DNA from 2 places in the Mesobacillus sp. AQ2 genome. Region 2 is predicted to be linked to the other one. Evidence: riboswitches for the same ligand, from Rfam matches in the RefSeq annotation. Region 2 holds a riboswitch; the other holds the start of a gene.
What was found. Region 2 has a riboswitch for lysine ahead of QNH36_RS03950 (amidohydrolase). Riboswitches for the same ligand answer to the same signal wherever they lie in the genome.
Positions count from the first base shown of each region.

Region 1: linked by a shared signal. The riboswitch ahead of QNH36_RS20750 (Na+/H+ antiporter NhaC family protein) and the one ahead of QNH36_RS03950 (amidohydrolase) in region 2 are both predicted to bind lysine.

Region 1 covers NZ_CP126080.1:4,110,640-4,117,948, forward strand. The annotation lists gene QNH36_RS20735 (M23 family metallopeptidase) at 1-144, shown strand, start outside; gene QNH36_RS20740 (methionine/alanine import family NSS transporter small subunit) at 192-293, opposite strand; gene QNH36_RS20745 (sodium-dependent transporter) at 293-1,804, opposite strand; gene QNH36_RS20750 (Na+/H+ antiporter NhaC family protein) at 2,055-3,641, opposite strand; lysine riboswitch at 3,779-3,962, opposite strand; gene yunB (sporulation protein YunB) at 4,029-4,787, opposite strand; gene QNH36_RS20760 (HD-GYP domain-containing protein) at 4,897-6,006, opposite strand; gene QNH36_RS20765 (YunC family protein) at 6,303-6,605, opposite strand; gene QNH36_RS20770 (bifunctional metallophosphatase/5'-nucleotidase) at 6,674-7,309, opposite strand, start outside.
Region 2 covers NZ_CP126080.1:787,847-795,155, reverse strand. The annotation lists gene QNH36_RS03955 (methyl-accepting chemotaxis protein) at 1-1,576, opposite strand, end outside; gene QNH36_RS03950 (amidohydrolase) at 1,736-3,337, opposite strand; lysine riboswitch at 3,489-3,666, opposite strand; gene QNH36_RS03945 (nuclease-related domain-containing protein) at 3,752-4,681, shown strand; gene QNH36_RS03940 (GntR family transcriptional regulator) at 5,296-6,024, shown strand; gene gntK (gluconokinase) at 6,017-7,309, shown strand, end outside.

The sequences.
Region 1 (7,309 bases), 1.5 Mb from region 2:
CCGCCGGGAACCAGCGGGAAATTCCCCCCGCACCTGCATTATGGCATGTACAAGGACAATGGCTATACTGAATGGTCCTTCGATCCATACCCTCATTTGAAGTTATGGTCCAGGCAGGAAAGAGCGAGGTTGAAGAAAAGATAGACATCAAAAAAGGCCAGCCTATCCTCAGGCTGACCTTTTGTCTTTTCTTATGAACGGGCTTTTCTAACAGCATGGATTACACTTGCTGCGAGTCCTCCCCAGATAATGACCATACCCACTACCATCATTGCAACTGCGCTAGCATCCATTACTTAGCAACCCCCTTGTCTTGTGGAACTTCATAAAGTGCAGTATCCCATTTCTTTGCTTTTGCAAAAATGAATCCAACAATAACAGCACCGATTGCGACAAACCATCCATAGTAGACATTGAACATGACTGGATAGCCGCCATAACTTGTTTTAATATCTGTCATGATGTTCATGACCATCATGATACCCAATACTACTGGAGTGATGTATTTCAGGGAAATCACCCACCAGCTTCCAAGACGGATATCAGAAATTGCATCAGCATGGTTTTGCAGGTTCTTCAGTTCCTTTGCAACCCATACAATGAAGACTACTTCAACAAGACCGGCAAGAGCGACACCATAGTTATTGATGAACGCATCTGCTGTGTCAAGGAAATTCAAGCCGCCCTGTGTTGCGAACAGGATGGAAACCAATGCAGATAGACCGCCGCCGATTGCTACTGCCTTAGTACGGGAAACATTGAATTTGTCCTGTACCCCGGCAATATATGTTTCAACAATTGAAATCAACGAAGACAGTCCTGCCAGTGTTAAGCTGACGAAGAACAGTACTCCGAACGCCGCACTGAACGCCGGCAATTCATTTATGATCTGCGGGAAGACCGCAAATGCAAGGATAACCCCTTTGCTTACCACTTCATCAATTGGAACGCCTTGCTGCATTGCCATGAAGCCCAATGCCGCGAATACGCCGATACCAGCCAGCAATTCAAAGGAAGAGTTGGCAAAAGCAGTAATGAAAGCGTTGTTTGTAATATCAGATTTCTTAGGAAGATAACTTGAGTACGTGATCATGATTGCAAATGCGATCGATAAACTGAAGAAAATCTGTCCATATGCCGCTACCCATACTTTACCGTTCAGGATCTGGCTCCAGTCAGGCTTGAAAAATGCGTTTACACCATCAATTGCTCCATCCAGAGTCAATGCGCGAACAACAATAATCATAAATAAAATAACAAGTGCAGGAATAAAGATCTTGTTCGCTACTTCAATACCTTTCTTGACGCCTTTGAACAAAATACCAAGAGAAATGACCCATACAATGACTAATGGCAGGAATACACCTGGTACGATACCGCCTACCTGGCCAGCGTCCACTACCTTTAAATAATCCCCAACAAGGAAGCTAAGCGGATCGTCTCCCCACTGCTTGCTGAGCGAGAAATAAGCGTAGGACATTGCCCATGCGATAATGACTGCGTAATACGTCGAAATGACAAAAGAAATAGCAAGCTGCCACCAGCCAAGCCATTCTGCGCCTTTTCGCATCTTGAAATAACTTAATGGTGCAGATCCGCGGTACTTATGACCGATGGTGAATTCCAAAATCAAAATTGGGATACCTGCTGTTAATAAAGCAAATAAGTATGGGAAGAAGAATGCTCCCCCGCCATTCTCATAAGCTACACCCGGGAAGCGCCAAATATTTCCCAACCCGACTGCCGAACCTACCGCAGCAAGAATGAATCCTGCCCTCGTGCCCCACTGTGGACGATTTTCCATTTATAAATCCCCCTTGCCTTCTAATCACCTGGAAAATATTGATGAATTAGAAAGTTTTATATTTTCAGATTATTTGGTCTAGAAATAGTATAGCTAGTTTTTAATGGCTTGTCAAAATATTATTTGCGTCATAATAAATTTTTTTCGATAAAATTTTCCCAACTATACTAAAACTCCTATTAATTAGGATTCTATTCCCGCTATTTTAAAAATATGAAAAAAAGCTGTCTGATACCAGACAGCTTTTTCATTATTCTGCTAGATTTTCTTTCAGTACTTCTTCCTGGTTTGTTTTGCTTCCGAAGATGAACGCAAAAGCAACCAGCAGGATGGCCACTACTGCAAGTGCTGCGAGCGTGCTGCCTGTAAAACCGAGGACCAGGAATCCGACAGCAGAAATTGCTGCTGAAATCAGCGCGTATGGCAGCTGTGTCATGACATGGTCCATATGATGTGAACCAGCACCTGTTGATGATAGGATCGTTGTATCGGAAATTGGCGAGCAGTGGTCTCCAAAAACTGCACCAGCCAGGACAGCTGCTAAAGCAGGCAAAAGAATTGTAATATCAGCAGCCGCTGCGATATCTCCTGCAATCGGAAGCAGTATTCCGAATGATCCCCATGATGTTCCTGTTGAGAACGCCATGATTCCGGCTACGAGGAACAACAGGAATGGCAGGAAGGCAATATTGATGTTTGAGCTTTCAACGATGCCTGCCAGATATTTACCTGTTTCAAGCCGGCCAATCAGGTCAACGATGACCCAGGCAAAAACGAGAATATAGATAGCCGGAAGCATTGATTTAATGCCCTCAGCTAGTCCTTTTCCAAAGACATTGGCATTGACGCCTTTTAATACAGCCGCCTGTCTGACAAAAAGAATCAACGCTACAGCAAGTCCCAACAATCCGCCAGTTACAAGAGATTTGGTGACATCTGTATTTTCAAAAATACCGAAAATGGTTACTTTTCCTTCAACAGCACTTGCGCCTGTCCAGAGCATCATGCCTACTGTTCCTACGACAAGGGCTACAATCGGCCATACAAGGTCTCCAACAGTACCTTTCGTACTCGTTGGCAGATCATCCTTCAGTTCCCCTGGTACCGGCTTGTCCTGAGGAACAACAATTCCTTCCGTAATCGCAAGTTCCTCATGCTTTTTCATTGGGCCGATTTCAACATTCCTAAGAGCAACAATGAACACCATTGCCAATGCTGCAAGAGCATAGAAGTTCATCGGCACGATCTGCATGAACCCTGAGAACGCACTGTATTCATTCACGCCGTGTGCAGCAAGGATTGTACCAATCAATGCAATGATATAAGCACCCCAGCTGGAAATCGGAGAGATGACACACATTGGTGCTGAAGTTGAATCGATTATATAGGCCAGTTTTGCGCGCGAAACCTTCTGGCGGTCCGTGATTGGACGAGTGATCTGCCCTACAGCCAGTGCATTGAAATAATCATCAATAAAAATAATAATGCCAAGGAAAGCACCGACTAATTGAGCTCCAGCTCTTGTTTTGACACGCTTCATTGCCCATTCGCCGAACGCTCGGCTTCCTCCTGAAATAGAAATGAAGGCTGTAATTGTACCCAAAAGCAGCAAAAATAAAATGATGTATAAGCTATACGTGTTCAGTTCGCCATCAGCGATGACTATCCCCTTGGCTGCATCCCACATAATAGCGAATGTTTCAATGATATTAAAGTCAGCAAGCAAAAACGCTGCTGCGACGATGCCTGTCCCCAAAGACAATAGCACCCGCCTTGTGATCACTACCATCAAAATAGCCAATAATGGCGGCAGCAATGAAAAAATTGTGTTCTCCATTCTTTCTCCTCCTTGTTTTTGACAGGGGGGAAACTGTTCCATGAAAAGAGTTGTAGCCACTTTCTAAAAAATATAAAAAAGGGCAACGATAGAGAACATTCTATCGCTGCCCTTAATAAGCAACTAGTTTCTCCATCACGATCTGTAGCTCCCCATTATGGATATACCTCCATAATGACAGTGATACTCCTGTTCAAAGTATCCCCAGCAATAAAAAATGCGACTCATTTTTTATTACTTCGGCAAAATTCCCTTTCTGCTGTGATCAACGTTGTCATCCTCACACAGCTTACTCTTGAATCCTGCGCCTCTACCCCATCGGAATGATGTGGTTTATTATTCAATTGATTTTATAATATAACAATATCACTAACTTGACAACTGTTATTATTCGCCAGGAAGCTGGATGGCTGGGGATGTATCTCCTCCGCCATTGTAGAACTGTGGTACTTTTCCAGGATAATAGAAGCTGCCAATCGGAATATTTTCCTGAACGGTTGCGATTTCTGTCGCAAAAGGAATAATGATTTGCACATTCACTTTTACCCTGACCGATACATTTATAAGGGTATTATTGATCCCATGCTCTTCAGTATCCCAGACGACATCCGCCGTCACATCGCCGATTGCATTGAACTTCACCGGAACCCTTGGCCCCATATTACCGAGCAGCGCATTGTTGGTCGCCTGACCCAAAGGAACATAATAAATGATTCCTTCTTCCCTGTCTTTTTCATCGGTTACGAGCTCGACATCGGATAACATTTCTAGAGAGGTAAGATTCCCTCTTTCTGCTTCTTTCAGGTTCATTTGTACAATATTGGTTGTTTCCGCTTTTACCCGGTTGATGATTTCTGTGTTGAATTTCACCACAGTGGTTGTACCTCCATCCACCGGTACAAATTCAATTACTTTATCAATATCCATCCCGCTGGCTATTTTTTTGTTGATTGCCTTGTTGATAACCAGAGTCGCAATTTTTCTTGTCTGGGATTCAGCATATTTCATCAAAGTCGGTTCAAGTCCTTTATCGATGATCCAAAGTCCTGCGGCAGTGGAAAAGGAAAAAAATACGAATGTCAGCAGGAATACATACCTGAAAGGCAAGGGCCCTTTCCGAGGCAGCCGCCGGCCGAATTTTGCCAAAACAAATCCCCCCTCTAAAGCTATATGTATGCTTCAAAGGGGGGAACTAGCCTAAAAACTATAATTACTTTGTCTCATAGTAAAAGGAATTTCACTTAGCGGAACGAAATTAATAATTCGTTGCATACTCGTATTGTATGATCGTATCACAGCTGACAATCATCTGTGATAGATTGGATTTTAGATCCAGGTTGTATGGTTCCACTCTTTGGCCGCTTTCCTCCAGAATACGGACAACAGGCCGCTCGCTCAAACCAGGATTTTGTTGTGCTACGACTCCCTTCCGGCCATCACTCAGGGTGACAGTCAGGCCGATTGGATAGATGGCCACAGCTCTGCGGAACGCGTCTACGATCTTTGGGTCAAACAGGCTGCCTGCACCGGAATAAAGGATTTCCAGGCCTTCATGCGGCAGCATTGCCGGCCGGTATACCCGATTGGATGTGACAGCATCAAATACATCCGCCACTCCGAGGATTTTTCCGAATAAGTGGATTTCAGCCTCCTTTAAACCTCGCGGATACCCCGCTCCATTCAACCGTTCATGATGCTGATACGCACAATGGGCAACAATCAGCGGGACAGTCGGAATATTCCTGAGCATCTGGAAGCCGTCCTCAGCATGGGCCTTGATGATTTGGAATTCTTCCGCAGTCAGTTTGCCTGGCTTTGATAAAATTTCTTCGGGGACCTTCATTTTCCCTACATCATGCAAAATCGCCCCGAGCCCCAGCTGTTCAAGTTCCTTCGGAGAGAGCTTCATTTCTATTCCAATCGCAAGCGAGTAAAGTGTGACGTTCAAGCTATGCGAAAAAATATAATGGTCATGCAGGAATACATCCGAAAGCAGGTTCAATAGATCTTTGCTGCTCTTTAATTCATCAAGTAAAGCAACAATCAGCTTCTTGAATTTCCTCGCCGATTTTTCCAGCACGAAGGTTTGTGAGATCTTGGAATCCAGCTGAACTTGTTTAAAAGTTTCCCCGATTGTCATGATCGCATTGATCCGCATTTCATCTGGTATCGCGTTTTTCACGATGATATCATCGGTATCAGGGTCTTTAATATAGATATAATCAATCCTAAACTCTTCAAGCCTTTTCAGAATGTTTCGCTCGAGCCGTACACCCACATTTAGCAGGATTTGGCCCTGATCATTATAAATGGCTTTCCCGAGTAAAGTCCCTTCCTCTACCGATGTGGTGGCTACGAGTCTCATGTTCATTCCCACTTTATCTGTTAATTGGCGGCTATGTCTGCCTTATCATGAATAAAGAAAATTTTACATAAAACGACAATATTTTCTTATATTCTATCACAATTACAAATCATTGGGTCATTCGTTTTCCTTTTTGAGTTGGGAAAAAACGAGCCCATTTTTTTCATTCAATCATTATATCGGATTGAAAACTCACTTTTTATACTGCTTCTGCAAAAATTCACTTGGAGTACACAAAAAAGACAGCTCTTCAGGCTGTCTTTTTAAGTGGTTGTTTCCATATGTGAAATGTCTGCTTAATTCATTAGCAGCAATGCTTCCCTGCCGACCATCCCTTTTGTGGCGCCAAGGTTCTCCGCCTCGAATGTGACGGACTCAAGCGGGGCTTCGAGCAATTCTTCAATCGTTTTCACGCCAACCGCCCTGCCTGCAATGACTTTCCTGCTCTTGAGCTTTTCATTGAGAAGCGCGACATCAAGGGCGCCGCACATTATATATCCTTTGTCGCCGGTAACGACAAGAAGGTTTGTCTTTGGCAATTTTACAGATATGCATAAAAATGTTTTGCCTTCTATTTCAATGGGTGACATATCGATCATGACCACAACTCCTCCCTTCAATCCCAATAACACTCTATGAAGATGACGGGGAAAGCGTGATATTTTGATCAAATATTAATGGTCATATTTGTAAGCTTCCACTCAAGCAGATTGCGGAGGAACTCCGGCAGCCAGTATCGTTTTTCCTCAGCACGCTGGATTTCCGGAAAAAACCGGCCGAACGTGAACATATCGGGAATGGCGAGCAAGTACTGCTTTTTCGCATCAATGAGCTCGCCGTTGATGAACACTTGCTGGACATTGCCCTTTTGGCGAAACTCAATCCCGTCGTACTCCATGACACCCATCACGGTGCCGCGGAAGCCAAGTCCTTTTATCTGCAGATGGGGCCATGATTCATCCCTTGTCTGAAGGAGTACTTCTTTCAGTTCCGCACCTGACATGTTGATCGTACATGGATTGATCGGGTGCGGACAGATTTCGAGGAGGTCGAATCTCGTTACATCCCCCTGCTTGAGGCCCTTAAGAATCATGCCAGCATTCATAAAGGCGCAGTCTGCATCACACCACTCTCTTAAAGCCTGAACGAGCAGCCTTGCCAGTTCGGTATGCTGCATGGGGTCGGCTGTTAACTTAGCAGGCAGATTCGCCACCGGCTCACCCATAAGTTCTCTTCCTTCCATGTAATAGGCTGCAGCCATCTCCTTTTCGTCTTCCGCCTGGCCGGCTTCATTCATATCGTA
Region 2 (7,309 bases):
TTGTTACCTCCTCGATCGAAGCATTCACCTGCATGACGCTTGCCGACATTTCTTCAGAAATCGCGGAGACCTCCTGGATTTCCGAGCTGACATTCTCAATCGATTTTAAAATCTCATCAAATATCCGGCCTGTATCCTCAACCAATGATGTTCCCTCGGAAATTTCAGCTGCCCCTTTATTCATCATCTCGACGACCTGATGGGTTTCTTTTTGGATGACTTCAATCAAGCTGGAAATCTGGCTGGCAGACTGCCTTGAAAGTTCAGCCAGCTTCCTGACTTCATCTGCGACAACAGCAAACCCTTTTCCGTGCTCGCCTGCTCTTGCTGCTTCAATGGCGGCGTTGAGCGCCAGTAAATTCGTCTGGTCAGCGATGCCTGTAATGACCTCGATGATTTTGCCGATTTCAGCCGATTTTCGGTCCAGATCCTTGATGACAGAATTTGTTTCACTCGTTGTATGGTTGATTGTTTTCATCTTTTCAATGACTTTTTCCAGAGAATCATGGCCAAGTGTTGCCTGTTTCGTCGTATCAACCGCAGACTCTGCAACTGTGGAAGTCGTAACCGCGACACGCTGGATGGCACTAGACATCTCTCCTACTGCCTTCGCGCTTTCCTCTGTATTCTTGCTTTGTAGCTCTGCACCGCCGGCGACTTCCTGGATGGCTGTCGCCACCTGGTTCGTGGCAGAATTCGTCTGGTCCGCACTAGCCATCATCTCCTCAGCTGATGCCGCAACCTGCTCGGAAGTGCTGCTCACCTGAAAAATGATATTCCTTAAATTTGTTGCCATCTCATTGAAATCAGTTGCTAATTGCCCGATTTCATCTGTATTCTTCACATTGATTTTTTCAATGGCCAGATTTCCGTCAGCTAATTGCTTTGCTGCCTGAGAGACAAGCTGGACAGGTTTTGAAATCATTCTGCTAATATATGTAGCAATCACAGTCCCAATGACAAATGCCGCCACAGAGAGCGCGATGATGAGCAAGGCTACCTTCTGGACATTTCCGGAAAGGGTTTCACTCGTTGTATTCAGGGCAGCTTGCTGGTACTTAATCGCATCTTCGGCTGCTGAATTCAAGCTAAAGATAAGCTTATTTCCTTTTTCCTGCATTAAAAGCCTTACCTTTACCGTTTGTTCATCCCGGATGAGAGTAAAGGCTTCTGAAGCGACATCATAATATTGCGCCTCAGCCGCGACCAGATTCTCTCCCACTTTCTTCTCTTCAGCGGATTTTGCTGAGCTCAAGTACTTCTTTGAGCTCTTAGCAAAATCCTCTACCGCTCCTTCAAATTCGATCAGGCTCTCACCATCACTATTTGCCATGTATTTTTGAAGCGCAAGCTGCTCCCGCATGACGGCATCCTTCATTTCGACAATCAAATTCAGCTTCCCCATCCGGTCTTCAATCGACGTAGAATACTGACTATTCATCTTGTTAAATTCGAAATTCGTGATGATTGCCACGACTGCCAACAAAGCCAAAACCGAAAAAAAGCCCGCCAATAACTTGGCCCGAACACCAAACTTCATCTGTGGTTTTCTCGCAAAACTCTTCCTGAATTTCATTTTCCGCTCTCCCGTCCAGCAATATAGTCAATTACCGTTTCTCTTCATATTAATTATTTCGGTTCGATTTCAGAAAATTTTAGGACTTTAGCCATAAAACTAAAAAGAACGGCACTCCTACTTTCGATGGAAGTAGAAGAACCGTTCCTATGTTTATGCTTATGAGAGACTGCGATATTTGATTTCCCCGCCGATGATTGTCATATCGATGTTCATGGATAATAATTCGTCTGGATCGGCCATTTCAAATGGGTTGGATGAATACACAGTCATATCCGCAAATTTCCCTCGGGCGATTGTGCCTTTTACCGTCTCTTCATTTGTTGGATAGGCTCCGAGTTCGGTGAACAGGCGGAATGCATCGAACATTGATAATTTTTGCTCAGGTACATAACCCTCGTGGTTTTCACCCGGCTTTTTGCGTGTCACTGCCGCATGGATTCCGAGAATCGGGTCGACCGGTTCTACTGGAGCATCTGAACCTCCAGCGCAAATCACGCCAGCATCCATCAAGGTTTTCCAGGCGTAGGAGAGCTTGATCCGTTTTTCGCCAAGTCGTTCCTGTACCCATGGGAAGTCACTCGCAAGGAAACGCGGCTGGATGTCGGCAATCCTGCTAGGTGCCTTGAGACGTGGAATTAATTCCTCCCTCAGAACCTGTGCGTGGATCAAGCGGTCGCGATAGGCTGCAGCCGGGAACTTGTCCAGCACATCAAGGACATTTTCCAGTGCCTGGTCACCAATCGTATGGACTGCAATCGGCATGTCCAGATCACGCGCCCCTTTTACGATTTCATATAGCTGTTCCTGGTCATACATCGCATCGCCGTAGTGTCCCGGCGCATCGCTATATGGTTCTGTCAGGAGCGCCGTTCTCCTACCAAACGCTCCATCGGCAAAAATTTTCACAGCGCCGATTTGCAGTGTATCATTGCCGTATCCAGTGTACATTCCCGCTTCTTTTAAGTCCGGTAAAAATTCATGGTTGATCAGGAGATTGCTGCGCAAACCAAGCTGCTCTCCATTTAACAGCTCATTGAAAAGATTCCATGTCTGCTCCAATCCGCCGAGATACAGCGGATCATTCGTATGCACGCTTGTCAGCCCCTTGCTGATCGCAAACTGCATCGTCTGGCGCATCGCTTTTTTCCAGTCATCGTAGGAACGTTCCGGAATGTACTGTCTGACTAGATTCGCCGCTGATTCCAGGAACAAGCCCGTCGGCTGCTTGGTGATTTCATCCAGTACGATTGTGCCGCCCTCTGGAACACTTATATCCGGATGATAGCCGATCACCTCGAGCGCCCTGCTGTTGACTAACGTCGCATGCAGGCACGTCCTTGTTAAAAATAGCGGGTTTGCCGGCGCGACATAATCCAGCTCTGTAATTTTCGGAATCCCTCCGTCGGTAAAAAGGTTCTCGTCCCAGCTTGAGCCGACAATCCATTCGCCAGGCTTAAGCTGGTTTGCTTTTTCCTGTATTTTTTTTAGCATCCCCTGCTTGGTTGTGATTCCGACAAAATCTAGGTTGATAAAACTATCTGCCATGATCGATAGGTGAAGATGGCTGTCGATCAGGCCAGGGGTGGCTGTTTTCCCTTCGAGGTCGATAATTTGTGCCTGGCTGCCCCAATGCAGCACCATATCCGCAGAAGTTCCCATATCGATGAACCGGCCATTTTCAATGACCACAGCCTGAACAATTGGGTTAAGTGAATTGAATGTATAGATGGTGCCATTTTTGTAGATGGTTCTCAAGATGATTCTCTCCTTTTTGGTAAAATGAAAGCCAGGAGAGGCACATGCCCGGGAGTGGAGTTTAATAGAAGGAATGGAGGAAAAGCTCTTGTCTATAAAAAGCAACGACAGAAATAACCGGTCATTGCTTTTACAATACACGTTATCTCCCATTTCGATCAGTAGTTCTCCATGCGCCAATTCAAGCATGACAGTCTGCTCCTTTTTCAGAAAGCATCCCAGCAGTAACCAGTCTGACCCTGGCCACGCTTCGGCAAACAACCCTTCCAGCCACCATCATTGATGTCATACTCCGATGGCCTACTCTTGTTGTTCGCTCCTCTACCTCACCGATCTGATAAGATCATATGAAATTAGCTTAATAGTATCATAAATGCCCCAGAAAGTTCACTGATTTTTATTTTGGATTCTTTTAAAATGAAGGAAGAAAGGAAGTGGAAAATGATAGTTAAAGAACGGACCAAACCAGAAGAATTAGAGATTTTACAAGCGTTGAAGCCCCGGATGGAGCTGGAGGAGAAAGCGGCATCGAACCTGTACACGCTGGAAAAAGGCTATGAAGGCGAAGTGCAATTTGACCAGTGGTTCACGAACTGCCGAGTGGAGAGTCTGATTATCAACGACCTTTTACTGGAAGTGAATGGCACCCTCTTTCAAATCGATTCCCTCGTGATTACCCAGGATCGGCTCCACCTTTTCGAAGTGAAAAATTTAGAAGGAGACTACTATTTAGATGGAGACAAATTTAAAACCGCCGCCGGTGCTGAAACCAAAAACCCCCTCCACCAGCTAAGCCGTGCCGAATCCCTGCTAAAACAACTGCTGAAGAATCTAGGATTCTACATCCCTCTCGAACCACACCTCGTGTTCATCAACCCGGAATTCACCCTTCTGCAAGCACCACTGAAATCACCCATTATTTTGCCAACCCAACTGAATCGGTTTATGGATAGGATGAACAGAACCTCCTCAAAACTAACAAACAAACATACCAAACTCGCCGAGGCCCTCTTGTCCTTGCATATTAAGAAATCACCGTTTACCAGAGTGCCAGGGTACGAATTTGATGGGTTGAGGAAAGGGGTTGTTTGTGAGGGGTGTGGGGGGTTTTTGGATTCATTGGGACAAAAAAGATTTGTATGCAGTCACTGTGGGGCACGTGACTCTATTGAATCCCTTGTTTTACAAACGTTAAAAAGTTTTCAAATACTGTTTCCCGATCGAAGAGTAACCACAACCATCATATATGATTGGAGCAACGGAGACCTACCAAGGAAATCTATTAGAAGAGTTTTAAAAAACAATCTATCAGCCAACGGCGAATGCAAATCTACTTATTACGAGTAATAATTTCTACACGGACTTTAGCCAAGGGGAAGTTTTATCTCCTCTTGGCAATTTATTTGACCCGTTTCCCTTTTTCTTTCCTTAACCGGTCATATATCTCATCTTTATTTGACCGGTTTTTCTCTCACTTCCCCTAACTGGGCACATACCTCTTCTTTATTTGACCGGTTTTTCTCTTACTTCCCCTAACTGGGCACATATCTCTTCTTTATTTGACCGGTTTTTCTCTTACCTCCCTTAACCGGTCACATAACTCTTCTTTATTTGACCGGTTTTTCTCTTACCTCCCTTAACCGGTCACATAACTCTTCTTTATTTGACCGGTTTTTCTCCTACTTCCCTTAACCGGGCACATAACTCTTCTTTATTTGACCGGTTTTTCTCCTACTTCCCTTAACCGGGCACATATCTCTTCTTTATTTGAACGGTTTTTCTCTTACTTCCCTTAACCGTGCACATTTTTTCTTCTTTATTTAATTCCACCTCCTTTTCTATCGAGAATGAAACCAAACTAATTTGGCAAAATAATCACAGTAGAAAACGCTTGCAATTTCTAAAATTCGTTTTATAATACTTGTATACAAGTATACTTGATTAACCAGGAAGGTGAGGAAATGACTGAAAAAAATGAATTTCTTTATCCTCAAAAATGGCTTTCGAAGGCGTCGACCGGTGATCGTGTCGCGAGTGAGCTGCGGATGCAGATTATTTCGGGATTGATTGAAAGCGGTGCCACCCTTTCGGAAAACAAATTAGCTGCGGACTTTGGGGTCAGCCGCTCACCCATTCGTGAAGCGCTGAAAATCCTCGCGGCTGAAAACTTGATTCGGCTGGAAAGAATGGGCGCTATAGTCATTGGCTTGACCGAAAAGGATGTTGAGGAGATTTATGACGTCCGCTTATTGATTGAATCATTTGTTTTTGAACGACTGATAAAAATAGATACTTCAAATCTTGTAACTGAGTTGAGCAAAATCCTCGAAATGATGAAAATCGCCATCAAGTACAAGGACGCTGACGAGTTCAGCCTCCAGGATGTGCTCTTCCATGAGACGATCATTAGGGCCATCAATCATTCCCATATCAGAATGATCTGGGATAACACGAAACCGGTTATGGAAGCGTTCATTCTTTTATCGATGCGCGCAAGGATCGAAGAAAAGTACGAAGATTTCGATCGCATCCTCGAAAATCACGAGCTTTATATTGAAGCCATCAAAACGAAGAATCGCGAACTTATGATTAAATCCTTACACCAAAATTTTGATGATGTTCAAGGTAAGGTTGAGGACCTTTGGATATCGCAGCAGACGCTTTCCAAGGGAGTTGAAAAAAATGACTGAGTATATGCTGGGAGTCGATATCGGCACCACAAGCACCAAGGCTGTACTATTCAGTGAAAAAGGTGAAGTCATCCAGCAGGAGAACGTTGGCTACCCTCTTTATACGCCGGATATTTCAACAGCCGAGCAAGACCCGGAAGAAATATACATGGCAGTCCTGACGGCCATCACAAAAATCATGAAGCACCATAAGCAAAAAAAGCTGGCGTTCATCTCATTCAGCAGCGCGATGCACAGTGTCATCGCTATTGATGAATATGATGAGCCGCTGACGCCATGCATCACCTGGGCGGATAACCGCAGTGAAGCGTGGGGGCACAAAATCAAAGCTGAGCTGAATGGGCATGAAATTTACAAGCGGACAGGAACGCCAATCCATCCGATGTCGCCGTTAAGCAAGATCACCTGGATTGTGAACGAGCGTCCCGAAATTGCTGCAAAAACGAAAAAATACATCGGCATCAAGGAGTTCATTTTTAAAAAGTTCTTTGATCAGTATGTGGTGGACCACTCGCTGGCATCTGCAATGGGAATGATGAATCTTAAAAAGCTCGATTGGGATGAAGAAGCCCTTCAAATTGCGGGAATCACCAAAAACCAATTATCCGAGCTTGTACCGACAACAAAGGTTTTCACAGGCACCAATCCGGAAATTGCGAAGCAACTCGGAATCAACCCGCTAACTCCTTTTGTCATCGGCGCAAGTGACGGTGTTCTTTCCAACCTCGGAGTGAATGCGATTGGCAAAGGTGAGATCGCGGTGACGATTGGGACAAGCGGTGCGATCCGCACAATCATCGACCAGCCGCAAACCGATGAAAAAGGCAGGATTTTCTGTTACGCCTTGACCGAAAACCACTGGGTGATTGGCGGGCCTGTTAATAATGGCGGGATGGTCTTTCGCTGGATCAGGGATGAGTTCGCTGCATCCGAAGTCGAGACGGCAAAACGCCTGGGAATCGACCCTTACAATGTGTTAACGAAGATCGCTGAGCGTGTAAGGCCTGGATCAGAGGGATTGCTGTTCCACCCATACCTCGCCGGCGAACGTGCTCCATTATGGAATCCTGATGTCCGCGGCTCCTTCTTTGGACTGACGATGTCCCATAAAAAAGAGCATATGATCCGTGCAGCATTAGAAGGAGTTATTTTCAATCTATATACAGTATTTTTAGCTCTAACTGAAGCGATGGAGAGCCCGGTTACAAGAATCCAGGCTACCGGCGGTTTCGCAAGGTCCGATGTCTGGCGCCAGATGATGTCTGACATTTTCGACCTTGAGGTG